DNA from 3 places in the Rhizobium sp. AAP116 genome. Region 1 is predicted to be linked to each of the others. Evidence: riboswitches for the same ligand, from Rfam matches in the RefSeq annotation. Region 1 holds a riboswitch; each other region holds the start of a gene.

Region 1 (10,785 bases):
ACCTCGGCCGTTTCCAGATAAAGCATCTCGCCGCGCACACCGCGCAATCCGTCGATCTCACCGATCGCCTGTGGTCCCCGGCAATCCACGACGCTCGCATAGCCTCCCGCATCACCGGCCTCTTCCCCGAAGCGGAATGAGACACCGAGCTTCCGCGCCGCCTGATGAAGACCCCGCAAGGCCTGGCGGGGATCGAGATGGGCCTCCTCCGAAAAGAAGAGGCCGCTGCCGAAACGCCCGGCGAGATCCGGCTCAAGGTCTGCGATCTCCTGCTCGCCCAGCCAGCGATGGCCGCGCGTGCGGGTCGCAAAGCGCTTGAGGTCGGCGAGATCGCGCGGATTGGCCAGCACCAGCGTGCCCTGGCGCTGGACGAGACCGGGCACGGCCTCGTCCCACCAGTCGGCGGCGGAAAGGCCTGATGTCAGCACGATCTCTTCCGCCGCCTCCCGCTCGCAATAGGGGGCGAGCATGCCGCCCGCCCAATGTGAGGCGCCAAGCCCGATATCGGCCCGGCGCTCCACGACCTCGACAGGGACACCCCTTCGGCCCAGTTCAACCGCGGTGGCAAGCCCGGCCACGCCCGCCCCCTTCACCAGAACGGTCATGACCGTTCCCCCGCCTCAAGCGCTTCGATCTCGTCCGACGTCATGTAGAGATCGCCGCCGGCGCGGTATTTCTCCGCCATGGCGGTCAGGCCCTCCTTCTGAGCCTCGGCGCGGATGTCATGCGAGATGCGCATCGAGCAGAATTTCGGTCCGCACATCGAGCAGAAATGCGCGACCTTGTGGGCCTCTTTCGGCAGGGTTTCGTCATGCATGGAGCGCGCGGTTTCCGGATCGAGCGACAGGTTGAACTGGTCTTCCCAGCGGAATTCGAAGCGGGCGCGGGAAAGCGCATCGTCGCGTAGCTGCGCTGCCGGATGGCCCTTGGCGAGATCGGCAGCGTGTGCCGCGATCTTGTAGGTGATGACACCCACCTTGACGTCGTCGCGGTCGGGCAGGCCCAGATGCTCCTTCGGCGTGACATAGCAGAGCATCGCCGTGCCGAACCAGCCGATCATCGCTGCCCCGATGCCGGAGGTGATGTGGTCGTAGCCGGGTGCAATATCGGTCGTCAGCGGCCCCAGCGTATAGAAGGGGGCCTCGCCGCAGGTCTTCAGCTGCTTGTCCATGTTCTCCTTGATCTTGTGCATGGGAACATGGCCGGGGCCCTCGATCATCACCTGGCAATCCTTAGCCCAGGCGATCTGCGTCAGCTCACCCAGCGTTTCGAGTTCGGCAAACTGGGCGGCATCATTGGCATCGGCAATCGAGCCCGGACGCAAGCCATCGCCCAGCGAAAAGGAGACATCGTAAGCGCGGCAGATGTCGCAGATTTCCTCGAAATGCTCGTAGAGGAAGCTTTCCTTGTGATGATGCAGACACCACTTGGCCATGATCGAACCACCGCGTGAAACGATGCCGGTGACGCGGTTGACGGTCAGCGGGATGTAATGCAGCCGCACGCCAGCATGGATGGTAAAATAGTCGACGCCCTGCTCGGCCTGTTCGATCAGCGTGTCGCGATAGACCTCCCAGGTCAGATCCTCGGCAATGCCGCCGACCTTCTCCAGCGCCTGGTAGAGCGGCACGGTGCCGATCGGAACAGGCGAATTGCGCAGGATCCAGTCGCGGATGTTGTGAATGTTGCGCCCGGTCGAGAGATCCATGACCGTGTCGGCTCCCCAGCGGATCGCCCAGACCATCTTCTCGACTTCCTCGGCCATGGAAGAGGTGACGGCCGAGTTGCCTATATTGGCGTTGATCTTCACCAGGAAATTCCGGCCGATGATCATCGGTTCGAGTTCGGGATGGTTGATGTTGGCGGGGATGATGGCCCTCCCTGAGGCGATCTCCTGGCGGACGAATTCCGGCGTGACGTGATCCGGGATAGCGGCGCCGAAGCTTTCACCGTCACGGACAAGCGCTTCCTTCGCTGCCTTGCGGCCGAGGTTTTCTCGGATCGCGACAAATTCCATTTCCGGCGTGATGATGCCGGCGCGGGCATAGGCGAGCTGTGTGACGGCCTTGCCGCCCGTTGCGCGAAGGGGTTGATGTTTCACGGGAAACACCGGGGTCATCTTGTCGGCAGAGACGAAGCCGTTGTCTTCGGGCTTGATCGCGCGGCCGTCATAGGCCTCGACATCGCCGCGTATCTGGACCCAGGCTGTCCGGTGCCGCGTGAGGCCTTGATCGATTGCGATAGTGGCTTGCGGATCGGTGTAGGGTCCCGATGCGTCATAGACATTCACAGGCGGTTCGCCGGAGGTTGGGTGCAGGGTGATCTGGCGCAGGGGTACGCGAATGTCCGGATGGATGTCTCCGGGCAGAAAGATCTTGGTCGAGGCGGGAAGCGGACCGGTGGTGACGTCGGGCCTGTCGAAATGCGGGGCAATGTTCATCATGGAGCTCCAAGTGTTGAGGTTGGAGACCCAGTCATGTCAGCCGGAATGATGGAAAGACGCCACGGGATTCGGATTCCGAATCGTCGTTTTTGCAGCGCTCGCACCGTCCCTACGCCAGTATGAACTGGATCAGGTTCAACGGGTCATCGCGCTGCTTGTCCCTTGCGGTTTGGCGTAGCGAAATCTCAGCCCCTTGTCGGGACACCCCTGGTGAATGCATTAAGTCTGGCCAAAAGCGTTAGCCGTGTCAACGCGGCTCTTGTCTCTTGGGGATCTTGGCCCTCAAGCGTTTGTGAGAGGCACCTCGAACTGCTGGCCGGGTCGCAATCCCTTGAAGCGCTCATTGCTAATGCCGGCCGCAGACATGGCTACGCCGAGTGCCTTCGGCGGATCGTCGATGCCTTCATTGGTCAGCTGGAACGTGCCGAAATGGTGGCCTATGCCGAAGGCCGCGCCGCTCAAGCGGAAGCCTTCGATCGCTTCTTCCGGGTTCTGGTGCTGCGCCTTCATGAACCAGCGCGGCTCGTAGGCGCCGATCGGCATGATGGCGATCCTGATGTCGCCATGCTTTGCCTTGATCTCGCGATAGTGCTTTCCTTCGGCATAGCCGGTATCGCCGATGTGATAGATCTTGCCGCCTGGCGTCTCGATGACGAAGGCTGCCCAGAGCGCCATGCGCCGGTCGCCCATACCGCGCGCCGACCAGTGATGGCAGGGCTCGCAATGGATGGCCACACCCTTACCGATCTCGACCCGGTCACCCCAATCCATGACATCAGCCACCATGCCCGGCATGTCGTCGCGCATGATGGTGTCGTTGCCGAGGGTGGTGACGATGCGCGGATTGTCCCGTCTGAAGAGGCGCCTCAGCGTTGCAGTGTCGAGATGGTCGTAGTGATTGTGGGTGACGATCACGATGTCGATCTTTGGCAAGTCGTCGAAGGTGACGCCCGGCGGATTGTTGCGCTTCGGTCCGGCAAAGGAGACGGGGCTTGCGCGTTCCGACCAGACCGGATCGGTCAGGATGTTCAGGCCGGCCGTTTGGATGAGAAGCGTCGCGTGGCCGACCATGGTGACGACGAGCCGTCTGTCTTCGACACGGGATTCCGGCTTCGCCGTTACGACATCGGCAGCCTGGGCCGGTCTTGGCCACTCGATCTTGCCGCCGCCGAACTGCCAGCGGAGCAGATCGGAGAAGCCACGTGGCTCTTCGCCGCCCGGGTTGAAGAACACCTTGCCGTCGAAATGGTCGGAGATCGGACCGGAATAATAGCGGTTGCCCGCATGGGCCTCGCGCAAGCCGAGACCTCCGAGTGTTGCGGCAACGAGGCCGAAGCCCGACCATTTGAGAAAGCTGCGTCTGTTCATGGCTTACCCATATGTGGTTTTGTCAATTCTACGGCAATAGGCCCGCCACAGATTGCTGGATGCAGCGGATCTCCCGAAAAATCGGGGCTTTGCTTGACTTCCCGACCGTTTTCCTGTTTATCCGCCACAATCTGCGAAGAGACGAGCACTCCGAGCCGCCGACCGGGACCCGAACAGGTATAAAGAGATCCCGGAGGTCAACACCCGACAGCGCGTTGCGCCCTCGGGTGCTTTTTGGCTTTGCGTCTTGTTTTCCGCGCGGAGAAGACCGAGGTTTGGGGTTCCCCGAACCATGCAAGGAAGAGCCGATGTTTGAGAACCTCCAGGACCGTCTTGGCTCCATTCTGAATGGACTGACCGGCCGTGGCGCACTGTCCGAGGCGGATGTCTCGGCTGCTCTGCGCGAGGTCCGTCGTGCCCTTCTTGAGGCCGATGTTGCTCTCGAGGTGGTCCGCACCTTCACCGACAAGGTTCGTGAAAAGGCTGTTGGCGCCTCGGTCCTGAAGTCGATCAAGCCCGGGCAGATGGTCGTCAAGATCGTCCATGACGAGCTGGTCGAGATGCTTGGCACCGAAGGTGTGTCGATCGACCTCAATGCCGCAGCTCCCGTTGTCATCATGATGGTCGGTCTGCAGGGCTCGGGTAAGACGACGACATCGGGCAAGATCGCCAAGCGGCTGACGGATCGTGACAAGAAGAAGGTCCTGATGGCCTCGCTCGACACGCGTCGTCCGGCCGCCCAGGAACAGCTGCGTCAGCTCGGCGTGCAGACCGGCATCGATACCCTGCCTGTTATCGCCGGCCAGTCGCCGACCGATATCGCGAGCCGCGCCGTCCAGGCCGCGAAGCTCGGCGGCCATGACGTGGTCATCCTCGACACCGCCGGCCGTACGCATATCGACGAGCCGCTGATGATGGAAATGGCCGAGATCAAGTCTCGCGCCAAGCCGCATGAAATCCTGCTGGTCGCAGACTCGCTGACCGGTCAGGACGCCGTCAATCTCGCCCGCAATTTTGATGAACGCGTCGGGATCACCGGCCTCGTTCTGACCCGCATGGACGGCGATGGCCGCGGCGGTGCGGCGCTCTCGATGCGCGCCGTCACCGGCAAGCCGATCAAGCTGATCGGTGTCGGCGAGAAGATGACGGAGCTCGACGAGTTCCATCCCCGCCGTATCGCCGACCGCATCCTTGGCATGGGCGACATCGTCTCGCTGGTCGAGAAGGCTGCCGAGAACATCGACGCGGACAAAGCCCGCGCCATGGCCGAGAAAATGGCCAAGGGCAAGTTCGACCTCAACGACCTCGCCGAGCAGATCAAGCAGATGCAGGCCATGGGCGGCATGGGCGGGATCATGGGCATGATGCCGGGCATGGCCGGCATGAAGGACAAGATCTCGGCCGCCGGCCTCGATGACAAGGTCTTCAAGCGCCAGCTCGCCATCATCTCCTCGATGACCAAGGCTGAGCGCGCCAATCCCGACGTTCTGAAACATTCCCGGAAGAAGCGCATCGCGGCCGGTTCCGGCACGGACGCCTCCGACATCAACAAGCTCTTGAAGATGCATCGCCAGATGGCCGACATGATGAAAGCCATGGGCGGCAAAAAGGGCGGCGGCATGATGAAGCAGATGATGGGCGGCCTCGCTTCGAAGATGGGCCTCGGCGGCATGGGTGGCGGCATGGGCATGCCGGATCTGTCGAAGATGGATCCGAAGCAGCTCGAGGCGCTTGCCAAGCAGGCGGAAGCGGCCGGCATGAAGCCTGGCAGCTTGCCAGGTCTGGGTGCTGGTGGCCTGCCGGGTCTTGGTGGTCCGAAGCTTCCCGGCCTCGGTGGTGGCGGTTTCCCGGGCCTTCCAGGCCTGCCGAAGAAGAAGTGAGAGGGCGCCGATGATTGATCCGTCCGTCAAGGAACAGCTTTCCGGCTATCGCCAGTCGATCGACAATATCGATGCGGCGCTGGTCCACATGCTGGCGGAACGCTTCCGCTGCACCAAGGCCGTCGGCGTGCTGAAGGCCACACACGAATTGCCGCCCGCCGATCCGGCGCGCGAGGAATACCAGATTACCCGCCTGCGCCGTCTGGCTCAGGATGCCAATCTGGACCCGGATTTCGCCGAGAAGTTCCTGAACTTCATCATCAAGGAAGTCATCCGGCATCATGAAGCCATTGCCGCCGAACATGGCGGTGCAACCGAAAAGACCGCCTGACGGCGGCCTCAACAAGAACAGGGTTTGCTGCGGCGACCTGAACTAAACCTCAAGGAGTATTCACATGTCCCTCAAGATTCGTCTCGCCCGCGGTGGTTCCAAGAAGCGCCCGTATTACCAGATCGTCGTTGCCGACGCCCGCGCACCGCGCGACGGCCGCTTCCTCGACAAGGTCGGTTCCTGGAATCCGATGCTCGGCAAGGACAACGAAAAGCGCGTCGAGCTGGACGCAGACGCCATCAAGGCCTGGGTTGCCAAGGGCGCCCAGCCGACCGACCGCGTTCTGCGCTTCATGGCTGAAGCCGGTCTCGCCGAGCGCGCGACCCGCAGCAACCCGGACAAGGCAAAGCCGGGCAAGAAGGCTCAGGAGCGCGCTGCCGAGCGTGCCCAGAAGGCTGCTGACGCTGCTGCTGCCGCTTCGGAAGCTGCTGCAGAATAATCGGCATAAAGCCGTTTCCAGCGGGCGGTGGGTCATCCCACCGCCCGTTTTTGCGTTTTCTTTCCGGTCGCTTCCGCCTGATACCAAGTGTCAATGATAGGAACCGATAGGATGGCTTATTGTGGGTTTCTGGCTAGGCGCGGCGCGCCGGGCGATGCTGTCGCATCGGTCAAGCGGCGCAACAACGCCAGAGGCCCACAATAAGCCACCTTTGGTCGGCTTCCCGCCCGTTCTGGCGTCGTCGAGTTCCTTGACCGATGCGCCAGCATCGCTCTTCGGACCTCTCCTAGCCAGAAAGGGCGGTCGAGCCGATCCTATGGGTTCCTATCATCGACACTTGGTATAAAAGGAATGTCGAACCGAGGTGTGTGCAGGACCGTTCCCACTCATGAGCAAGCTTGAAAATCCGATACTGATGGCCGTGATCGGTGCCGCCCAGGGGCTCCGGGGCGAGGTGCGGGTCAAGACCTTCACCGAGGATCCGCTCGGTCTCGGTGACTATGGCGTCCTCTATGCGGCTGACGGGCGAAAATTCGAGATCCTCGAAATCCGTGACGGCAAGACGGTTGCCGTTGTGCGTTTCCGCGGGATCAACGATCGCAATGCCGCTGAAGCACTCAACGGCACCGAGCTTTTTGTCGATCGTGATGCGCTGCCGGATGACGATCTCGACGAGGACGAATTCTACTACGCCGATCTCGAAGGTCTCGAGGTCTATGATGCCGAGAACAATCACTATGGTGCTGTGACCGCCGTCTATGATTTCGGCGCCGGTGACCTGCTCGAGTTGAAGGGCCCCGGCAAGCGCCCCGTGCTTATTCCCTTTTCCGAAGCGGCCGTGCTCGAGATCGATCTCGAAGGCGGACGCCTGCTTGTCGATCCGATTGCAGCGGGCCTGAAGGATGACGGGGAAGAGAAGCCTTACGGCAATGCCGGCGGCAAGCCGCGGCCGAACAATGGCCGCTGACCGCGCCATGCCCTTCAAGGCCTCCATCCTGACGCTCTATCCGGACATGTTTCCCGGCCATCTCGGACTGGCCTTGGCGGGCCGGGCGCTGGAGCGGGGCGACTGGGCGATCGAAGCAGTCCAGATCCGCGATTTCGCCGAGGACAAGCACCGCAGCGTTGACGATACGCCGTCGGGCGGCGGTGCCGGGATGGTGCTTCGGCCCGATGTGCTTGCGCGCGCAATTGATTCCATAGCCGACGATGGACGGCCGCGGCTGCTGATGAGCCCGCGCGGTCGTCCGCTGACGCAGGAACGTGTTCGGGAACTCGCTGAAGGCGAGGGCGTAGTCATCGTCTGCGGTCGTTTTGAAGGCGTCGATCAACGGGTTATCGATGCGCGCCAGCTCGAAGAAGTCTCGATCGGTGATTACATTCTTTCCGGCGGCGAGCCGGCAGCGCTGACGCTGCTGGATGCAGTGGTGCGCATTTTGCCCGGCGTGATGGGCAATCAGTTGTCCGGCGTGCATGAAAGTTTCGAGGGCGGGCTGCTCGAACATCCCCAATACACGCGCCCCCAGGTCTTCGAGGGGCGGGAAATTCCCGAAGTGCTGACGTCGGGAAATCACGCAGCCATTGAAAAATGGCGCCATGAGCAGGCGGCGAAGCTCACCCGCGAACGGCGCCCTGACCTGCTGCCCAATCAGCCGGTCAAGAAGTAGTAGGCGGCAAGGCCAAGTCCGGCCGCCACGACCAGCCAGCGCAGCACGTTCTGCGGCACTTTCTTGGCCATCGCGACGCCTGCATAACCGCCCATCGCCACAGCGGGGATCATGATGGCCGCATGCAGCCAGGATAGTGCGCCTGCACTGGCGAAGATCACGATGGCGACGGCCGCGATAACGATCGACAGGAAGTTCTTCAGCGCGTTCAGCCGGTGATAGTCGCCGCCGCTTGCCAAGCCCAGCGAGGCGAGCATCATGATGCCCATTCCAGCGCCGAAGAAGCCACCGTAAAAGGATGTGACAGCCTGCATCACAAGGCCCAGAGGGCTTGCGGGATGGCTTTCGCCCTTCGTCTTCGGCCTCAGCTTCGGGCCGGCTGCAAAAATAGCGGTCGCACCGAGCAGCAGCCAAGGGACCATGGAGCGGAAGGCCGGGTTCGACAGCGAGATCAGGAAGAGCGAACCGCCAACCGCTCCGACTGCCGAAACGATGCCGAGCACAATTGCGCCGCGCTTCATCTCCTTGAGCTCGGCGCGATAGGCAAGCGTAGAGGTGATATAGCCCGGAAACTGCGTGACCGATGAGGTCGCGTTGGCGCTGATCGGGGGAAGGCCGGCGAGGGTCAGCGCGCCGAAGGTCAGGAAGGTCCCACCGCCCGCAATGGCATTCACTGCTCCCGAAAGAAAGCCGGATGCGAAGAGCAGGGCGATCAGAGCCATAGACATGCGAACTATCTCCACCGTGATGAGGAGGACGTGATAGGAGGAGAGTTCCTGCGCCGCAAGGCTTCGCACGGGATCGGCCATGCAAAAATTCGCCGCGTTAGGGGTGACAAGCGGAGCGTCTTGGTGTATTGGCCGCCTCGGAAATGGGCTCTTCGCCCGTCTGCCACAACAAAGAACTGCGAATTCGCTCCGGCCCGTCAGGGTCAATATCCTCAGGCTCGTTCCAAGGGATCATCGTTGAGCGCTCTGGCTGTTTCAGAAGAAAACCGAGGTTAGACATGAACATCATTCAGCAGCTGGAAGCCGAGCAGGCCGCCAAGATCGAAGCCAAGCGCAAGCTTCCGGAATTCTCCCCGGGCGACACGGTCCGCGTCAACGTTACCGTCAAGGAAGGCAACCGTACCCGCGTACAGGCCTATGAAGGCGTTTGCATCGCTCGTTCGGGCGGCGGCATCAACGAGAGCTTCACGGTTCGCAAGATCTCCTACGGCGAAGGCGTCGAGCGCGTATTCCCGGTCTACTCGCCGCTCGTCGAAAGCGTCGAAATCGTTCGCCGCGGTAAGGTCCGTCGCGCCAAGCTCTACTACCTGCGCGATCGTCGCGGCAAGTCGGCTCGTATCGTCGAGAACACCGGCACCCGCGCTCGCAAGCTGAACGACGCCGAACGCGCCGCCGTTGCCGAAGAAAAGGCACGTCTGGAAGCCGAGAAGGTCGCCGCAGCACAGGCACTGGCCGCCGAAAAGGCAGCAGCCGAAGCCGCTGAAAAGGCCGCTGCCGCTGAAGCTGCAGCAGCCGCAGAAGCTTCTGCCGAATAAGCAGCTGCCAGCATACGAAATGACGAAAGGCTCCGGTTTCCGGAGCCTTTTTTCGTTTGGGCGGTCTGTCAGAGACTGACGCTGATAGCGCCGCCGGCCACGATGACGCATGCCACCAGGCGCCGGAACGTCAGAGGCTCACCCAGCAGTAGCGCGCCGATCAGAACCGCGAAGACAACGCTCGTTTCGCGCACCGCCGTGACGAGGCCCGCCGGGGCATAGGCGTAGGCCACGACGACGAGGCCATAGGCGAACATGGCAACGACGCCTCCGCCGGCCGCCTTCCAGGTCAGCGGCGAGCGCAGGTCGATCACCAGGCCCCTGCGTGTCACGGCAAAGGCGATCGTGATCATGATGCCAAAGAGAAAGAGCACCCAGAGAGCATAGGCGATGGGTTCTTCGACCAGCTTCACGCCGCGCGAATCGACCGTCGAATAGCAGGCGATGATGAGGCCGGTCGTCAGCGCAAAGAGGATCGACGAAGTTGCAGCCCGGGTTTTGCCCAGCGACAGGCTCATGATGCCGGTCGCGATCAGGATCACGCCCAGTGTTTGCCAGGGTCCCAGTACCTCACCAAAGAAGACGAGGCCACCCAGCGTGACAAGCAGAGGCACGGTGCCGCGAACGATGGGATAGACCTGGCCGAGCTCGCCATGCCTGTAGGCTGCGACCAGGAACAGGCTGTAACCCACCTGCAGACCTGCCGAGGCCAGGATATAGGGCCACGCGGCGGCGCCCGGGATGGCAACGGTAAAGAGTAGGGGAAGCGTGATGATGCTTCCGGTCAGGCTCATGACGGTGATCGACCAGAGTCGATCGGCTCCGGTCCTCAAGAACGCATTCCAGCTGGCGTGCAGGATCGCGGCGACGAGCGCCAGCCCAATGGCAACGGCACTCACGATCGCGACCGGCGGTGCGAGAGGGCAAATTCACTGATGTTCATGGGAGTTCCGCGGGCGGTATGTGACAGTTTTATGACATCGCGACGATAGCCGCTTCGCCTGCCTTTGCAACTGGGCGCCAAAAAGAAACCGCCCGCTTTTCAGCGGACGGTCATTGATGTCATCAGTCTGATGCCGACTTACTTGAAGCTGCGGATGTCGACGAAGTGGCC
Region 2 (7,433 bases), on a different contig from region 1:
GTTTGCCCTTCGGCTCATCGCGCACGATATCCAACATCGCCGAAGGACCGATCTCGGTCTCACTGTCCCGCGGCCGGGCGATCCTGCTTGCCCGCCCCTACGATCTTTCCGGAGCCTGAAGCCTTGGCGCCTCCCATTCTGAAACTTGACGATATCCAACTCTCCTTCGGCGGAACGCCTTTGCTTGCCGGTGCTGGCCTGCAGGTGGAGCCTGGCGACCGCATCTGCCTCGTCGGCCGCAACGGTTCTGGCAAATCAACGCTGATGAAGATTGCCGCCGGCCTCGTCGAAGCACAGTCCGGCGAAGTTTTCCGCCATCCGTCCTCGACCATCCGCTACCTGGAGCAGGCGCCTGATTTTGCGGGTTATGCAACGGTCCAGGCCTATGCCGAGGCGGGATTGGGACCGGGCGACGATCCCTATCGCGTCACCTACCTGCTCGAACATCTCGGCCTGACCGGCCAGGAAGATCCGACCCGTCTCTCTGGTGGGGAAGCCCGCCGCGCAGCCCTTGCCCGCGTGCTCGCGCCCGAGCCAGACATCCTGATGCTCGACGAGCCGACCAACCATCTCGACCTGCCGACCATCGAATGGCTGGAAGGCGAATTGTCGAAGAGCCGCAGCGCGCTTGTCCTGATTTCACACGACCGTCGTTTCCTCGAAAAGATCTCGACCGCCACCGTCTGGCTCGATCGCGGCCAGTCGCGAAGGCTCAATCGCGGCTTTGCCCATTTCGAGGAATGGCGTGACCAGGTGCTCGAAGAGGAAGAGATCGAACAGCACAAGCTGGGTCGCCAGATCGAGCGCGAAGAACACTGGCTACGCTACGGCGTCACCGCACGCCGCAAGCGCAATATGCGCCGCCTTGGCAATCTGCAGGCTCTGCGCGCCAACTACCGCGGACACAAGGGCCCACAGGGCACGATTCAGGCATCGGCGACGGAAGGCAAGGAAAGCGGCAAGCTGGTCATCGAGGCTGATAAGGTCATCAAGACCTACGGCGATCGGGCAATCGTTGCGCCCTTCTCGATCCGTGTCCATCGCGGCGATTGCATCGGTCTGATCGGCCCGAACGGCGCCGGCAAGACGACGCTTCTGAAGATGCTGACGGGCCAGCTGGAACCGGACGAAGGCCTGGTGAAGCTCGGCACCAATCTGGAGATCGCCGTTCTCGACCAGAAGCGCGAGGATCTCAATCCCGACGATACGCTCGCCCACTACCTGACCGACGGCCGGGGTGACAACCTTCTGGTCAATGGTGAGCAGAAGCATGTGACCGGCTACATGAAGGACTTTTTGTTCCAGCCGGAACAGGCTCGCACCCCGATCCGCAACCTCTCGGGCGGCGAACGCGCACGCCTGATGCTGGCGCGGATCATGGCAAAGCCCTCGAACCTCCTGATCCTCGACGAACCGACCAACGATCTCGATATCGAGACACTCGACCTGCTGCAGGAAATCGTCGCCGGCTATACTGGTACGGTCATCCTCGTCAGCCATGACCGTGACTTCCTCGACCGCACCGTGACCTCGACCATCGCACCGGCCAACCCCGACGCGCCCGACGGTCGCTGGATCGAATATGCAGGCGGCTATTCCGACATGCTCGCCCAGCGCAAGGGCGTCGAGGACGAACGCAAACGCGTTGAAAAGGCCGAAAAGGCCAAGGCGCAGGAAGCCTCGGGCGGCAAGTCCGCCGATGGCGGATCGAAGGGCAAGGGCAAGCTTTCCTTCAAGCAGAAATTCGCGCTCGAAAACCTGCCGAAGGAAATGGAAAAGGCCGAGAAGGAGATCGCCGCGCGCGAAGCCAGGATGGCCGATCCCAACCTCTTCACCAAGGACCCGGCGACGTTCAACAAGCTCGCCGCCGAAATGGAAAAGCTGCGTGCCGACATCACGCGCATGGAAGAGGAATGGCTGGAGCTCGAAATGCTGCGTGAAGAACTGGAGGGCTGAGGCTCTCCGGCTTTCGGCTTCAGGCCCGCATCTCTCCTGATCTCTCCAGATGCAACGCTCGCGCACCGGTGGCAGTGGCGAAAGCCATGGAACGTCCCAGGTAGATCAGGGTCGTCCCCGCAAGTTCCGTCGACAGGATGTTCATGAGCCGGCTCTCGGTTTCCGGCTCCAAAGCTTCCAGCACATCATGCAAGACCAGCCAGCGCGGCTTTCTGAGCAGGATATTGGCAAAGGACAGCGCCATCTGCTGGTCCTTGTCCAGGATTCGCTCCCACCGGGCTCGCTCGTCGAGACGGCCGGCCAACTCGGCCAGTCCCACGAGCTGAAGCACGCCCGTCATGTCTGCATCGGTGAAACGCGCCGAGGCGACGGGATAGGCGAGCAGGCTGCGCAGCCTGCCCTCCGGCAGATAACCCGATTGCGGCACGAAGATGATGTCCGACTCGGCCGGAAGGGCGATCCTACCTTTGCCGAAGGGCCAGAGCCCGGCCATGGCATGGAACAATAGCTTGCGATTAACGCCCTGATCGCCATTGATCATCACGCGGTCCCCCGCCGCGATGATCACCGCGCGCTGACGAAAACGAAACGCCGCTTCGGAGCCTTCTGCTGTGACACGGGTGCGGATTTCCAGGTCTTCCAGTCTCAGCGTGCCATCCTCGCTGCGCGTCAGCTCCACTTCACCGGCGCTGTTCTGTCTGTCGTCCATGCTGGTCAAGGCGGCGCGAAACACCGTCACCCGCATCAGCGCCGCACGCCAGTCGGCGATGGCCCCGAAATTGTCGACATACCAGCGAAGCGCCGAATAGACTTGCGTGAAGGCCGCGGCCGCCATCATCAGACCGCCGAACGTGATGGTGCCGGCGAAATAGGCGGGCGAGGCGATCAGGATCGGCACGATGATGGCAAGCCAGCCGAAGCCTCCTGTCACCCAGGTGAGATTGGTCAAGGCCAGAGCCAGGTGACGGATCGAGATGAGGACCCCGTCGAGCGACTGATGAATGTGGCGGCGTTCGGTCTCGTCGCCATGCGCAAGCGCAATCGCCTCCAGGTTTTCATTGGCACGCATCAGCGAGAAACGCAGATCGGCCTCCCGGGCATAACGTTCGGCATTCAGGTTCGAAAGGCTGCGCCCGACCACCTGGCTGAGCAGCGATGCGAGAAGCGCGTAGATAAGCGCGCCCCAGACCATGTAGCCGGGGATCTGGAAACGGGTCTCACCGATCTGAAAGGTGAAGTCGCTGGAAAGACTCCACAGCACCCCGATAAAGCTGACCAGCAGGATCGTCGCATTGAACAACCCGATAGACAGAGACGTGGTCATTTCCGCGAGTTTGCGCGCATCCTCATGCAGGCGTTGATCGGGGTTGACCCCGAGCGGGCTCGACACGGAGAGCCGATAGGCCCGCGCACCATTCAACCACTGGTCGACGACATCGCGCGACAGGCCCTCGCGCATGGAAAGCGCGGTCATCTGGTTAAGCCAGGCCTGCACGACATTGAGCACCAGCAGGGCGCCCGCAATCATCGCGAAGTGGCGCAGTTCAAGAAGAAAGGCCGGCAGGTCACGCCGTTCCAATGCGTTGTAGAAGGGCGCGTTCCACTGGTTGAGAAGCACGGTGCCATAGGCAGTCGCCAGGATCACCACCACGAGCGCAAAGGCGAAGGCCAAGATGCGGTTGCGGACGGATGATCGCCAGAAGCTGTCGACGGCCATTCCGAGCTGCCGCCGGAGGCTGCCTTCGACCTCGGCGACAAACCTGTCCATTCCGAGCCCTTCATTCGACTGCGACTTCGCCATACGCATCACGCCATCATGATAAATGCCTTCCCCTTATCACGTGGCTATTGACGGTTTCCTGACAGTGAACGGCGCGACCCATCGCACGCCACACCTTGCACCCTGCACCCTTGCGCTCAGCTCGCCTGCGCGCTATCTCAGGCTTGCTCTAACGGGGTGCCTTGCGATCTCACGCGATCGGGAAGGCTGAGAGGCGTCACGCCAACCCGCGGAACCTGATCCGGTTAACACCGGCGGAGGGATTAGACGCGACGACATCAGGCGCCCTATCCCGACAGCAATGACACCAACGAGGAGGGCGCGATGCGACCCAGTACTGTTTCCATGCTCATCGGCAGCGTCTCCGCTGCGATCCTCGGCTTTGTCTCCCCGGCGCTGGCCGCCGGCAAGACGCTGACCGTCTACACCTATGAGAGCTTCGTCTCCGAATGGGGTCCCGGCCCAAAGGTCAAGGAAGCCTTCGAACAGACCTGCGACTGCACCGTCAACTTCGTCGGCGTCGCCGATGGTGTGGCGCTTCTGACCCGCCTGAAGCTGGAAGGCGAGACATCCAAGGCCGACGTCGTTCTCGGGCTCGACACCAATCTCGTCGAGGAAGCCAAGCAGACCGGTCTCTTCGAAGCGCATGGCGTTGATGCCTCGGCCGTGAAGGTGCCGGGCGGTTTCAGCGACGATGTCTTCCTGCCCTATGACTACGGCCATTTCGCCGTGATCTACGACACCGAGGTCATCAAGACCCCGCCGACGAGCCTGAAGGATCTCGTCGAGGGCGATCCGGCCCAAAAGATTGTCATCCAGGATCCGCGCACCTCGACGCCGGGTCTCGGCCTGCTGCTCTGGGTCAAGTCGGTCTATGGCGACCAGGCACCGGAAGCCTGGGCCAAGCTCAAGGACCGTGTCCTGACCGTCACGCCAGGCTGGTCGGAAGCCTATGGCCTGTTCACCAAGGGCGAGGCACCGATGGTCCTCTCCTACACCACCTCGCCGGCCTATCACATGGTCGCCGAAGAGACCGACCGCTATCAGGCGGCCGAGTTCTCCGAAGGGCATTATATCCAGATCGAGGTCGCAGGCCTTCTGAAGACGGCGCCGGAAAAGGAACTCGCCCGCCAGTTCCTCGCCTTCATGCTGCAGCCCGGCTTCCAGGACACCATCCCCACCAACAACTGGATGATGCCGGTCGCCGCCACATCAGAGCCCCTGCCGGACGCCTTCGGCAAGCTCGTCCAGCCGAAGACCACCTTCCTGATGGACCCGGCCGAAGTTGCGGCCAACCGTCAGGCCTGGATCGACGAGTGGCTGAAGGCCATGACGCTGAAGTAACACCGGATGCTCCGACCGCTTCACCAGTCGAAACGTCAGAGGCTGCCCGCACTCGCGGGCGGCCTTTTGGTTTTGCTGGCAGTGGCGGCCTTCGTCGGCATCGCCCTGACCGCACTGCTCGCCGGGAGAATGACCGTCGGCATTCTGCAGGCCTTCGGCGATCCAGTCGTCCGTTCGGTGCTGTCATTCACCCTCTGGCAGGCCTTCCTGTCGACGCTCCTCTCCGTCGGGCTTGCCTTGCCTGTCGTCAGCGCGCTTGCTCGACAGCCGGCTTTCCCCGGACGAATCTGGCTGATCCGTCTGATGGCGGTTCCCATGGGACTTCCCGTTCTGATCGGCGCACTGGGGCTGATCGGTATTTTCGGCCGCAACGGCATCGTCAACGATGCCTTGGGAGGCCTCGGTCTCTTGCAGCCCATCTCGGTCTACGGCCTGACCGGAATTCTGATTGCCCATGTCTTTTTCAACCTGCCGCTTGCCACACGACTGATGCTGTCTGCCCTGGAGCGCGTGCCGGCCGAATACTGGCGGATGTCGGCAAGCCTCGGCCTCTCGCCGATCGCCACCTTCCGCTTCATCGAGTGGCCTGTCCTGGCGCGCGTCATCCCGGGGGCCGCGGGGCTGATCTTCATGCTCTGCGTGACGAGCTTCACGCTGGTGCTGATCTTCGGCGGGGGGCCTGCTGCAACGACAATCGAGGTCGCCATCTACCAGGCTCTGCGCTTCGACTTCAATCCGGAGCGCGCCGTATCGCTGGCACTGCTGCAGATCACGGTCACCGGCGTGATCCTCATCGGCCTCAGCCTGCTGCCCGCAGCCTCCGACACCGGTGTCACAAGCGGGCGCCGTTTCCCTCGTTTCGATGGCCGACGCCCGCTCGTCCGTTTGATCGACGCGCTGCTGCTCTCGCTGGCCGGCCTCTTTCTCATCCTGCCGCTTGGCCAGGTCGTCGTCTCGGGACTACAGGCAGACCTCGCTCGGCTGATATCGCAATCGACGTTCCAGCAGGCGGCTCTGACCAGCCTGCTGGTAGCGCTCGTGTCAGGCGTTACGGCGACACTGCTTGCCTTTGGCGCGGTCGCAGCAAGGACCGAAATCGACACGCAGCGAAACCGGAATGTCGGCAATCGCCTCATGTCGATCGCGCTTGCCTCGCTCTCATCGCTGGTTCTGCTTATCCCGACGAGCGTGCTTGCCACCGGCTGGTTTCTCGCGCTCCGATCGAGCGGTGAGATCGCAAGCTTCGCGCCCTTGGTCGTCGCCGGCATCAATGCCCTGATGGCCCTGCCGTTTGCCGTGCGCGTGCTGGAGCCGGCCTATCGCGAGCACCGGGCGCGCACGGGGCGCCTTGCCGAAAGCCTTGGCCTGTCCGTCGCTCAGCGTCTGCGCCGCGTCGACTGGCCGGAGCTGAAACGGCCATTTCTGACCGCGCTCGCCTTTTCCATGGCACTTTCCTTGGGAGATCTCGGAGCAGTCGCCCTGTTCGGCTCGGAAAACATCATGACACTACCCGCCCTCATCTATGCGTCCATGGGAAGCTACCGCAGCACGGATGCTGATGGACTTGCTCTGTTACTCGGAATGCTGTGTCTCCTCCTCGCGCTCCTCGGAGCGCCTGGAACGCGTCAAGCAAGTGAACGGGAGGCCCCCGATGCGCGATGAGACTTCGACGGCAATCCGCCTCGATGCGGTGCGACTTACACTCGGCCAAAGCGAGTTTCACTTCGATTTCGGTCTCGATGCCGGCAAGATCACGTGTATTGTCGGCCCATCCGGATCCGGCAAGTCGACCCTGCTCAACCTCGTCTCCGGCTTCGAGCAACCTGAGACCGGCCGGATCAAAATAGCTGATCGAGATGTAACGGATCTGGCGCCGGCGGAGAGGCCGGTCTCGCTGGTCTTCCAGGACAACAACCTCTTTGCCCATCTCGACCTGTTCACCAATATCGGCCTCGGCATCCATCCTGGCATGCGTTTGACCTCCGCTGACCGCAAGGCGATCTCCGCCGCTTTGGATCGCGTGGGCCTCGCGGGCTACGAGCGGCGGCTGCCGGGTTCTCTCTCGGGCGGAGAGCGGCAGCGGGCAGCCTTCGCTCGCGCCTTGGTCCGCAGCCGCCCGATCCTGCTCCTCGACGAACCCTTCGCCGCATTGGATCCTGGTCTGCGAAGCGCAATGGTTGACCTTCTCGCCGAACTGCATGCTGAAACAGCGGCCACCATCCTGCTCGTCACCCACGATCCGCGTGACGTGCTTCGTTTGGCGCACCATGTCGTTTTCCTCGAAAACGGCCATGTCGTGGTGAATGCATCGAAGAGCGATTTTCTCGCGAGAACAGATGTCACAGCCGTGCGC
Region 3 (10,785 bases), on a different contig from region 1:
ATCACTGCGGGAAAGAAGGTGAGGAACGGGAAGCCTGCGGGTAGCACGGGGTCGAACCAGGCGCGGATCGCCAGTGCCATTGCGAAGACGATGAGGCTCGCGACATAGGTCGCGATCAAGCTGCTTGTCGACAGTCGCTCTTGAACGGAGGCAAACGCAGGCAGGCGGTGAAGTAATGCACGCATGGGGGCCCTTCAGGACTGCAGTCGACCTGTTGTGAGCTACTCTAGCCGGGGAATGGGGCGGCTGCAATCGACGGGTGAGGAGGCGCCGGCGGTTGCCCGGCGCCCCTTCGGTGGCTTACTCGCCGAGACCGGCAAAGAGCGCAGTCGACAGATAGCGCTCGGCAAAGGACGGAATGATGACGACGATCGTCTTGCCGGCATTTTCTTCACGCTGGCCAAGCTTGATCGCTGCCGTCAGCGCGGCGCCCGAAGAGATGCCAACCGGTACGCCCTCGAGGCGAGCAACGAGACGTGCATGCTCGAAGGCTTCGTCATTGGTCACGGTGACGACCTCGTCATAGACATGGGTGTCGAGGATGGCGGGCGCAAAGCCCGCGCCGATCCCTTGGATCTTGTGCGGGCCGGGATTGCCACCCGAGAGAACCGGGCTGTCGGCCGGCTCGACGGCGACGACCTTGATCTCGGGCTTGCGGCTCTTCAGCACCTGGCCGGTGCCGGTAATGGTGCCGCCTGTGCCGATGCCGGAGACGAGGAAGTCGATCTGGCCGTCGGTGTCGTTCCAGATTTCCTCGGCTGTCGTCTTGCGATGGATTTCCGGATTGGCGGGGTTCTCGAACTGCTGCGGGATAATCGAGTCCTGCGTCGTCTCGGCCAGTTCCTGTGCCTTGGCAATGGCGCCCTTCATGCCCTTTGCGCCCTCGGTCAGGACGAGTTCGGCGCCGAGCAGGGCCAGCATCTTGCGGCGCTCGATCGACATGGTCTCCGGCATGGTGAGGATCAGGCGATAACCCTTTGCCGCTGCCGCAAAGGCGAGCGCAATGCCGGTATTGCCGGAGGTCGGCTCGATGAGAACCGTCTTGCCGGGCACGATCCTGCCCTGGGCTTCCAGGCTCTCGATCATGGCAACGCCGATACGATCCTTGACGGAGGCGATCGGGTTGAAGAATTCGAGCTTGGCGAGCAGATGCGCCTTCACGCCCTTTTCCTTGGCGAGCTTGTCGAGCCTGACGATCGGGGTGTCGCCGATCGTCTCGGTGATCGAGCCATAGACGCGTCCGCGGCCGGGTTTCTTCTGCTCAGTCATCGGTGTCTCCCTTGTGATTTGGTTGGCGCAAGCTTACGCCCGCCGACCCGTCCTTGCCAGCATAGCCATGCCGCGGCGAGCTTGATCCGTGGAAAAATCTGCTCCGTGGGCCCGGTCGCATTCGTCTCCTGGTGAGAAAAGCGCCTGCCGCCTGTTTGTTTCATGCCGCGTGCCGATCAGGCCGCGCGCGCCGTGATATAGGCGGCGGTGCCGGCAAGGATGCTGGCAGCACTTCGGTTCAGGACTTTCAGCGCTTCCGGACGCTTCATGAGCCCGCGCGCCTGGGCCGCGAGCAGGATATAGGGCAGAAGCACCGCCATCAGCACGACGAAGGTCAGGCCGACGAGCAGGATGTAGTCGGCAAGTCCGATCGCCTCGAGCGGGATCAGCGTCGGGACAAGAGCGACGTAGAACAGCATGGTCTTCGGATTGCCCAGCGTCACCAGAAGGCCTGAGAGGAAGGACATGGACGGGCGCATGGCGCGCTCTGCCTTGATGTCCTGCGGCAAAAGACCTGATGTCCAGAGTTTCCAGGCGACATAGACGAGGTAGGCGGCACCCAGGAATTTCAGGATCAGGAAGGGCGTCACGAAGGTTTTCGCCAAGACGGACAGCCCGAGGATGACGGCGGTCAGATAGACGAGATCGCCGAGGATGAGCCCGAGCCCCATGAAGAAGGTCGGGCGAAATCCGGACCCCAGCGCCCGCGCGACGATGGCGGTCATGCCGGGTCCCGGGATGGCGGCGGCAATGAACAGCGCGCCGCAATAGGCGATGATGGTCGTCAGTGTCATGGAGGTCCTCCGCTCGCACTCAGTTCTATTGATTTTAAGAGCAATGGGAAAGCGCCTGGATTACGGCTCTTGCGCAAGATCCACGGCGATAGACGCGGCACAAACCCTGGCGCCGGATGTCGCCTGCGACATCGTTGGCGTGGCCGTACCATGACGGCCGCCGTCGTCGCGATCGTGCGTTTCCGGCGGACTTGTCTCGATGACACGATCTCGTTTGCGGTCGCTGGCGGACACGCATAATCCTGTAGGACCTCTCGGAGAACGCGCCTGTGCCCAGCCTCCCCATGCTTTTCGCCTTTGCCCTGATCTGCCTGGGCATGGTGCTGACACCGGGGCCGAACATGATCTATCTCGTCTCGCGCTCGATCTGTCAGGGGCCGATGGCGGGCCTCGTTTCGCTGGCGGGAGTGGCCCTCGGCTTCGTCGTTTATGTGCTGCTGACGGCGCTTGGGCTCACGGTCCTGCTGTTTGCAGTCCCCTTTGCCTATGACCTGCTCAAATTTGCCGGTGCTCTCTATCTGGCCTGGCTGGCCTGGCAGGCGCTGAAGCCCGGCGGCCGCTCGCCCTTCCAGGTCCGCGACCTGCCCGCCGACAGCAATCGAAAGCTCTTCCTGATGGGCTTCGTCACCAGCCTGCTGAACCCGAAAGTCGCCGTGCTCTATCTCTCGCTGCTGCCGCAATTCATCGATCCCGCTGGTGGCAGCGTGTTGATCCAGTCCCTGGCGCTCGGCTTCACCCAGGTGGTGATCAGCGTCACGGTCAATGGTTTGATCGCGCTCTCTGCCGGCTCCATCGCCCTCTTCCTGGCCGGTCGCCCCCTCTGGATGGTCATCCAGCGCTGGCTCATGGGCACGGTGCTCGCGGCTCTCGCCATCCGCATGGTCACGGAAGCGCAGCGTTGACGATCAGAACATCGGCCGCATGAAGCTGCGTGCGTAACGCAGGATGCAACGGGTCTCCTCGGCATAGGCGAAGGCCGCCTGGCACTCGGCATCTGCCGCCATCGCCGCGCGGTAGGCCTCATAGGTCGCGAGCGACGGAAAGCTGAACAGCGCGAGCGCGATGTCGTTTGCCCCTTCATGCGGCAGGAAATAGCCGTGGTGCTTGCCGCCGAGCCGATTGACCAGCGGGATCCAGAGGGCCGCATAATGCTCGAACTCCTTGAGCTTGTAGGGATCGATCTCATAACGCAGGCTGCAGGTGATCATGTCAGGCCTTTCGGGTTCCGGGCAGAAGATGTCGTGGCGTGAGGTTGAGGGTTGTACCCACGGCGGCAAGCAGGATCGCCGCGCCGCCCAGCGCCTGTCCGGGCGTCAGCACATGGCCATAGGCCAGGATATCCACCAGGATGGCGACGACAGGGTAGAGGAAGGAGAGCGTGCCCGTCAGCACGACCGGGAGCTTCTGGATCGCCGAATAGAGGAAGGCATACATCACCCCGGTGTGCACAACCCCTATGGTCGCCACCATGGCCCAGCTCTGCGGCGAGTTCGGCAGGGCATTGAAATCGGCGAGGGGCGCAAGGATGACGATACCGGTAAGAACCTGGACAAGGGCGATGACATAAGGCGACGTGCTGCGCAGCCGCCGGGTAACAAAGGCGGCCACCGCATAGCAAAAGGCGGCCGCAAGCGCGAGCAGGATGCCTGTGAGATATCCCTGGCCCGCATGACCGCTGAGGGATGTTCCGCTCACTGTCATCGCCAGCATTCCGGCGAAGGCCAGGCCCATCCAGCCGAGTTTGGCGGCGCCCACGCGCTCCCCGAGGAACAGCGCTCCGAGGCCGACGAGCATAAAGGGCTGAAAATTGTAGACGATCGTCGTGACAGAGATCGAGGCCAGCGGATAGGCCGAAAACAGCAGCAGCCAGTTCATCACCAGCGCCACACCGCCACCGGCCGCGATCAGGATACGCCTCGCATCGAGGCTAGACCCGGAAAAGGCCCTCAGGTGAAAGCAGAGCAAGGCGAGAACCGGAGCGCCGATCAGGCAGCGGAAGAAGACCACGTTGTAGGGGCTTTGGCCCGATTGCAGCACGAACCAGCCGATCGTGCCGGACATGACCATCGCAAAGGTCATGTCTAAGATTCCGCGCTTCGTAACATGGTTCATGGTCGATCTCCGAGTTTTCCGCAGTCTATGCCTGGAAAGTCGGGATTTCCTTTGCGCAAATTAGGTGTAGTCTCGCATCTGCGGAATTATGCGCAGGAGATCGGCGATGAATCCTAATTTTCCTCAAGTGCCGGATACGGCAGACCGCAAAATCGTTGACGCCCTCGCGCACGATGCTCGGCTGTCGCTGAAAGAACTGGCAGCACGCGCCGGTCTTTCGTCACCCGCCTGTTCCGAGCGTCTGCGCCGTCTGGAAGAGCGTGGCGTTCTCTTAGGCTATGCCGCAGACGTGTCTCTCGATGCTCTCGGCTATCCGTTGCAGGCCATCATGCGCGTGCGTCCGCTGCCGGGCATGCTGCATATCGTCGAGAAGATCATTCTGGAAACGCCAGAGATCATCGAGTGTGACAAGATTACCGGTGACGACTGCTTTGTGTGCCGCGTGGCCGTGCGCAACATGGCCGATCTCGACCGGGTCCACGACCGGATCACCGAGAAGGCGCAGACCAATACCGCAATGGTCAAGTCCACGCCCCTCAAGCGACGTCTGCCGCCGGTCCTGTGATAAGCACTAGAAATCAGCCATCGGTGACAACATGCTGGGAGTCGGGATGTCGGATGGCTGAAGCCCTCTGACCATCAGGGCGCAGGATCCGTCGTACACTCTGGCGTTCCCGCTCCATTCGAGACGGTCTGTCGGGAAGAATACCTCGATGCGGTCGTGCGGAACACTCAATGCGCCGCGGATCTCTGACATCGACGGTATCTGGCGGGCGGCGATATCGAGCATTTGCAATGTGCCGCGACGGAGCTTCCAGGCAAGGATGGTGTTGAAGCTGGGCAGGTAACTCAGCCTGATCTGCGGATCGAGCGCGGCATTGAGCAGAAACATTTCGGACTGGCGCACAACGGAAAGCTGACGAGAGACAGGCTCCCGATCGGCGAGGATCCTCAAGACAAGCGCAACATCGTCCTGGTTTTCCAAGTCGATTTCCCGCGCCTCGGCGTCCGCAGGCACCGTTTGTGTGACCTCGCCGCAGAAGCAGCATTGCGGCACAACTCGAAAACCATAGTCGTGATAGAGTTCCGGCTTGTCGGTTAGAAGAAAGCCGGCCTCGAAACCCTGTTTGTCTACCCAGGCAAAGGCGCGCTGCATCAGATCGCGATAGAGCCCTTGTCCACGAAACGCAGGGCGAACGGCACCCGATTGAAACCCAGCCGCCTTGACGACACGCCCTTTTATGAAAAGCGGTATGGAAAACACTGAGAAATTGGCAACGCAACGGCCAGCGCCGTCGAAATAGCCAAAGGGCATCGAGGACGGATCTGGCCCGCCGAAGCGGCTCTGCAGCCCGATGTCAATGCCGAACACGTCCTGCAGCAGGTCCGCGAGCGCTCGGAAGGCGTTCGGATCTTCGAAATAGCCTTCCCTGAGCGTCAGCGTTTCCAGCATTGGATTCCTACACCCCCGTCGATCCGAACCCGCCGGCACCGCGCGCCGTGTCGCTCGTCTCGGTCACTTCGGTCACGCGCACCTGCGTCACCGGTGCGATAACCATCTGGGCGATCCGCATGCCGCGGGTGATGACGAAATTCTCCTGGCCGAGATTGATCAGCAGCACCTTCACCTCGCCGCGATAGTCGCTGTCGATGGTGCCGGGTGTGTTGAGGCATGTCACGCCGTTCTTGAAGGCCAGACCCGAGCGTGGGCGGACCTGGGCTTCGAAACCTTCAGGGATTTCCATGATGAAGCCGGTGGGCACCAGCGCCCGCGCGCCCGGGGCAAGCGTCAGCGGCTCTCCATCGGACACCGCTGCCCTCAGATCCATTCCCGCCGCTCCTGCCGTTTCATAGGCGGGCAGATCAAGCCCTTGCCCATGCGGCAGACGCTTGAGGTTGAGCACGGGGCCGAGGATGTCGGTGCGGATGGCAGCCATGGCGAGATTCCTTTGTTTGTCGCGCTCAATTGCATATTGGCCGTCGAAACGCTAGATAACCGCCCGACCAGAAGGACTCCTGAGATATGGCTGAAACGCTCGCCGAGGCGGTCTCCCGCCGCCGCACCTTTGCTATTATCGCGCACCCGGATGCGGGTAAGACGACGCTGACCGAAAAGCTGCTGTTGTTCGGCGGCGCCATTCAGCTTGCCGGTGAAGTCAAGGCGAAGAAGGATCGCATCCAGACCCGGTCGGACTGGATGAAGATCGAACGCGAGCGCGGCATTTCGGTCGTGACCTCGGTCATGACCTTCGAATATGAAGGCCATGTCTTCAACATTCTCGATACGCCTGGCCACGAAGACTTCGCCGACGACACCTATCGCACGCTGACGGCAGTCGACGCCGCCGTCATGGTCATCGACGCCGCCAAGGGTATCGAGCCGCGGACCTTGAAGCTGTTCGAGGTCTGCCGCATGCGCGACATTCCGATCATCACCTTCATCAACAAGATGGACCGCGAAAGCCGCGACCCCTTCGAGATCCTCGACGAGGTCGAAGAGAAGCTGGCGCTGGACACGGCACCGATCACCTGGCCCGTCGGCCGTTCCAAGACCTTCTGCGGCTCCTATAATCTGGCCAACAACACCTATCGGGGCGGCGATGCCCAGGTCGAGCCGCTCAAGGTCAACGGTCCGCAGAGCGTGGCGGAGAACCTGCCCGAAAACGAGCGCCAGACCTTCATCGACGAGCTCGAACTCGCCCGCGAAGCCTGCCGGCCCTTCGATCGCCAGAGCTTCCTCGAAGGCCACATGACGCCTGTCTTCTTCGGCTCTGCACTGCGCAACTTCGGTGTCCGCGACCTCATTAATGCGCTGGGTGCCTATGCGCCCCCGCCGCGCGACCAGGTGGCTGACACCCGCACGGTGCATGCCGCCGAAGATAAAATGACCGCCTTCGTCTTCAAGATCCAGGCCAACATGGACCCGAACCACCGCGACCGCATCGCTTTTGCCCGCATCTGCTCCGGCAAGCTCGAGCGCGGCATGAAGGCGCGCCTGGCCCGCACCGGCAAGCAGATGGGCCTGACGGCGCCGCAGTTCTTCTTCGCCTCGCAGCGTCAGCTGGCGGATACGGCCTATGCCGGTGACGTCGTCGGCATCCCGAACCACGGGACGCTCCGCATTGGCGACACGCTGACCGAAGGCGAAAACCTCGTCTTCCAGGGCGTGCCGAACTTCTCGCCGGAAATCCTGCGCCGTGTGCGGCTCGAAGATGCGATGAAGGCGAAGAAGCTGAAGGAAGCCCTGCAGCAGATGGCGGAAGAGGGCGTCGTGCAGCTCTTCTCGCCTGAAGACGGCTCGCCGGCCATCGTCGGCGTCGTCGGTGCACTGCAGCTCGACGTCCTGAAGGAGCGACTGCAGGGCGAATACGGTCTGCCGGTGTCCTTCGAAATGTCGCGCTTCTCCGTCTGCCGCTGGATCTCGGCCGAGAACAAGGACGATCTGGAAAAGTTCATGACCCAGCGCCGTGGCGACATCTGCCGGGATCTCGACGGCGACCCGGTCTTCATGGCGCAGGACCAGTTCTCGCTGCGCTACGAGTCCGAACGTTACCCCGCGATCAAGATGGTCGCCATCAAGGAGTATCACGTCGCCAAGGCGGCGTGAATTTGGTCGCGGGCGGTGACGGTCGTGCCGTCGCCGCCGGGTCGGCTTATTCTGCCGCCTTGATCCGCAGTCTCTGGGATGCGTCGAATTCCACCCTCAGCTGCTCATAACTCGCAATCGTCGGATGGGACGTCTCCAGCGGATGCGCGTGCGTCGCCGTGATCACGGCGACATCTGCCCCTGCCGCTTCTCCGGCTCTGACGCCGGCCAGCACATCCTCAAACACCAGGCAGCGCGATGCAGCGACACCGAGCCGCTCTGCACCGAGCCGGTAGCCGGCCGGATCAGGCTTGCCGATCTTCACGTCTTCCGCCGTCACGATCTGCAGCGGCTGTGGCAGGCCGGCAGCCCCGATACGGGCGCGGGCAAGGGCTGATGGAGCCGAGGTCACGATCGCCCAGCGTTCGGCGGGCAAGCTTTTCAGAAAGTCGATGGCGCCGGGGATCGGCATGATACCGTCGAGATCCTCGATCTCGCCGCGCTCCACCTCGAGCGCTTCCTTCACCACATCGATGCCGGGCAGGTTCAGGGCGCTGATGGTGTCGATCCCGCGCTTGCCATGCATGGTCGGCAGGAAGGTTTCGAGATCCAGACCGTGCTTCAGTGCCCAGAGGCTCCAGACGCGCTCGGCAGCGGCGATCGAATTGAGCAGCGTTCCGTCCATGTCGAAGAGAAAGCCATCATAGGAGCGGTCGAAAAGGCGGTCTGGCGCGTGATGCAAGGCAATCTCCTCGGGTCGGTTGGATATCCCGGCCTCCCTAGCGGCTCTGCTCGTCGGCTGCAAACGCTGAATGGGAATGACGAGAGACCCAGGTGACAGGAACGATGCTGTCGCATAGTCTGGCGCCTGAGAGACAGGGGCGTCTGGCGCAAGCCGGGCTGAGAAGCACCCTTTGAACCTGAACCAGATCATGCTGGCGGAGGGAGTCGCTCGGGTGTCGCGCCAGATATATCCGCGCTGTGCCCGCTGCGTCTCCGCCGCCTTGGGAGACGCAGACATGAGATCATCCATCATCCGCAACGTGCTGACCATCGCCGGCTCCGACCCTTCCGGTGGGGCGGGCATCCAGGCCGATCTCAAGGCCTTTTCGGCCCGCGGTTGCTACGGAATGGCTGCTATCACGGCGCTGACGGCGCAGAACACGACGGGCGTCTCGGCCGTCGTGCCGCTCGATCCCGGTTTTGTCGCCGAGCAGATCCGCATGGTTTTTGCCGATGTCAGGGTCGATGCGGTGAAGATCGGCATGATCGCCAATGTTGGCATTGCCTCGGCCGTCGCCGAAGCGCTGAAAGCCTATCGCGGCATCCCTGTTGTTCTCGATCCCGTCATGATCGCTAAGGGCGGCGCATCGCTGCTTGATCCGGATGCGGTCGCGGCCTTGACGGAGGACTTGTTGCCGCTCGCGACGCTCCTGACGCCGAACCTGCCGGAGGCTGCAGCCCTGCTCGGTGATCCCGAGGCTTTCGACCGCCGCATCATGGAATCCCAGGCCATCAGGCTGACAGCACTCGGACCCCGGGCTGTGCTGCTCAAGGGTGGCCATCTGGCAGGTCCGGAAAGCCCGGATGTGCTGGTTGCGGATGGCCAGGTGACCTGGTTCGAGGCGGAACGGATCCTAACGCGCAATACGCATGGCACTGGCTGTTCTCTGTCGAGCGCGCTCGCTGCCGAATTGGCAAAGGGGCTGGAGCCACAGGAGGCCGTGCGTGTTGCCAAGGCCTGGCTGGCGGAGGCTGTTCGGCGTTCCGATGCGCTGACCGTTGGTTCAGGACATGGGCCGGTGCATCATTTCCACGCGCTCTGGCCGGCGCCTGCACAGACTTGATCTCTGAGGCGGTGTATGCAGACAAAAAAGAAAACCCGGCGCTGGAGACGCCGGGTTGAAGTGAACTTGACTGCGTGGGGTTAATGATCGGCCTTGATAAAGGTTCCGTTCTGCAGCTCCTTCATCGCCTGCATCAGTTCTTCCCGCGTGTTCATGACGATCGGACCATGCCAGGCGACTGGCTCCTTGATCGGCTTGCCGGTGACCAGCAGGAAGCGGATGCCCTGATCGCCGGCCTGAACGGTGATCTCGTCGCCGGTGTCGAAAACGACAAGCGTCCGGTTGCCAGAGAGGTCGCGGATGTTCAGCTCTTCGCCCATATATTCCTTCTCGACCTTGACGCCGAAGGGCTTGGACGCGTCCCGGAACGAGCCGGAGCCTGCAAAAATATAGGCGAATGCCGAGCGATAGGTATCGACCGGGAAAGTCTTGCGCTTGCCCGGCGGCACCGAGATATCGAGATAGACGGGCTCGGCAGCGATGCCGTCGACCGGGCCGCTCTTGCCCCAGAAGTCGCCACAGATGACGCGAACCGACGTGCCGTCATCATCGATGACCACAGGGATCTCAGGCGACTTGATGTCCTGGTAGCGTGGCTTCGTCATCTTAAGCGACGATGGCAGGTTGGCCCAGAGCTGGAAGCCGTGCATGCGGCCGGCGAAATCGCCCTTCGGCATTTCCTGATGCAGGATCCCGCTGCCCGCCGTCATCCATTGCAGGTCGCCTGCGCCCAGCATCCCCTGGTTGCCCAGGCTGTCGCCATGCTCGACGGTGCCGGCCAGCACATAGGTGATCGTCTCGATGCCGCGATGCGGATGCCAGGGGAACCCGCGGACGTAGTCCATCGGCTCGTCGTTGCGGAAGTCGTCCATCATCAGGAAGGGGTCGGTCATCGAGGGATCGCCGAAGCCGAAGACGCGGTGCAGCTTGACGCCGGCGCCTTCCATGGTCGGCGTGGCGCGGCTCTCATGCTTGACAGGGCGAATGGACATTGGCGGACCTCCTCGGGGAACGGGCTCGTTGCTTGGGAAGCAATATAGGCGAGAGAACCATGGCACGCAGGCCCGCCGGGCAAAACGCAGTGTTCACTTTTGTGCCAGTCGACAGCAGGAAGAATGTTGCACTGCCCGACAAAATTTTGTCATGAAGGATGCGATGTTTGCAAATCATTAGTCTA

What was found. Region 1 has a riboswitch for thiamine pyrophosphate ahead of thiC (phosphomethylpyrimidine synthase ThiC). Riboswitches for the same ligand answer to the same signal wherever they lie in the genome.
Region 2: it holds a riboswitch for thiamine pyrophosphate, as region 1 does, so the genes downstream of both, thiB (thiamine ABC transporter substrate binding subunit) here and thiC (phosphomethylpyrimidine synthase ThiC) in region 1, are expected to answer to the same signal.
Region 3: it holds a riboswitch for thiamine pyrophosphate, as region 1 does, so the genes downstream of both, thiD (bifunctional hydroxymethylpyrimidine kinase/phosphomethylpyrimidine kinase) here and thiC (phosphomethylpyrimidine synthase ThiC) in region 1, are expected to answer to the same signal.

What each region holds. Positions count from the first base shown of each region.
Region 1 is NZ_LJIB01000020.1:123,456-134,240, forward strand. Features, by position in the region: gene thiO (glycine oxidase ThiO) at 1-605, opposite strand, end outside; gene thiC (phosphomethylpyrimidine synthase ThiC) at 602-2,440, opposite strand; TPP riboswitch at 2,532-2,662, opposite strand; gene IP85_RS12805 (MBL fold metallo-hydrolase) at 2,726-3,811, opposite strand; gene ffh (signal recognition particle protein) at 4,120-5,691, shown strand; gene IP85_RS12815 (chorismate mutase) at 5,702-6,022, shown strand; gene rpsP (30S ribosomal protein S16) at 6,087-6,461, shown strand; gene rimM (ribosome maturation factor RimM) at 6,850-7,428, shown strand; gene trmD (tRNA (guanosine(37)-N1)-methyltransferase TrmD) at 7,436-8,128, shown strand; gene IP85_RS12835 (sulfite exporter TauE/SafE family protein) at 8,110-8,856, opposite strand; gene rplS (50S ribosomal protein L19) at 9,135-9,671, shown strand; gene IP85_RS12845 (DMT family transporter) at 9,740-10,570, opposite strand; gene leuC (3-isopropylmalate dehydratase large subunit) at 10,753-10,785, opposite strand, start outside.
Region 2 is NZ_LJIB01000021.1:680-8,112, forward strand. Features, by position in the region: gene IP85_RS12870 (thiamine diphosphokinase) at 1-119, shown strand, start outside; gene IP85_RS12875 (ABC-F family ATP-binding cassette domain-containing protein) at 124-1,956, shown strand; gene IP85_RS12880 (ABC transporter ATP-binding protein/permease) at 1,976-3,763, opposite strand; TPP riboswitch at 3,900-4,016, shown strand; gene thiB (thiamine ABC transporter substrate binding subunit) at 4,082-5,080, shown strand; gene IP85_RS12890 (thiamine/thiamine pyrophosphate ABC transporter permease ThiP) at 5,087-6,742, shown strand; gene thiQ (thiamine ABC transporter ATP-binding protein) at 6,732-7,433, shown strand, end outside.
Region 3 is NZ_LJIB01000033.1:18,338-29,122, reverse strand. Features, by position in the region: gene IP85_RS18900 (HWE histidine kinase domain-containing protein) at 1-185, opposite strand, end outside; gene cysK (cysteine synthase A) at 301-1,269, opposite strand; gene IP85_RS18890 (LysE family translocator) at 1,446-2,063, opposite strand; gene IP85_RS18885 (LysE family translocator) at 2,348-2,965, shown strand; gene IP85_RS18880 (NIPSNAP family protein) at 2,969-3,271, opposite strand; gene IP85_RS18875 (DMT family transporter) at 3,273-4,175, opposite strand; gene IP85_RS18870 (Lrp/AsnC family transcriptional regulator) at 4,303-4,740, shown strand; gene IP85_RS18865 (GNAT family N-acetyltransferase) at 4,747-5,628, opposite strand; gene dut (dUTP diphosphatase) at 5,636-6,112, opposite strand; gene IP85_RS18855 (peptide chain release factor 3) at 6,199-7,782, shown strand; gene IP85_RS18850 (HAD-IA family hydrolase) at 7,829-8,503, opposite strand; TPP riboswitch at 8,629-8,725, shown strand; gene thiD (bifunctional hydroxymethylpyrimidine kinase/phosphomethylpyrimidine kinase) at 8,793-9,608, shown strand; gene IP85_RS18840 (pirin family protein) at 9,689-10,600, opposite strand.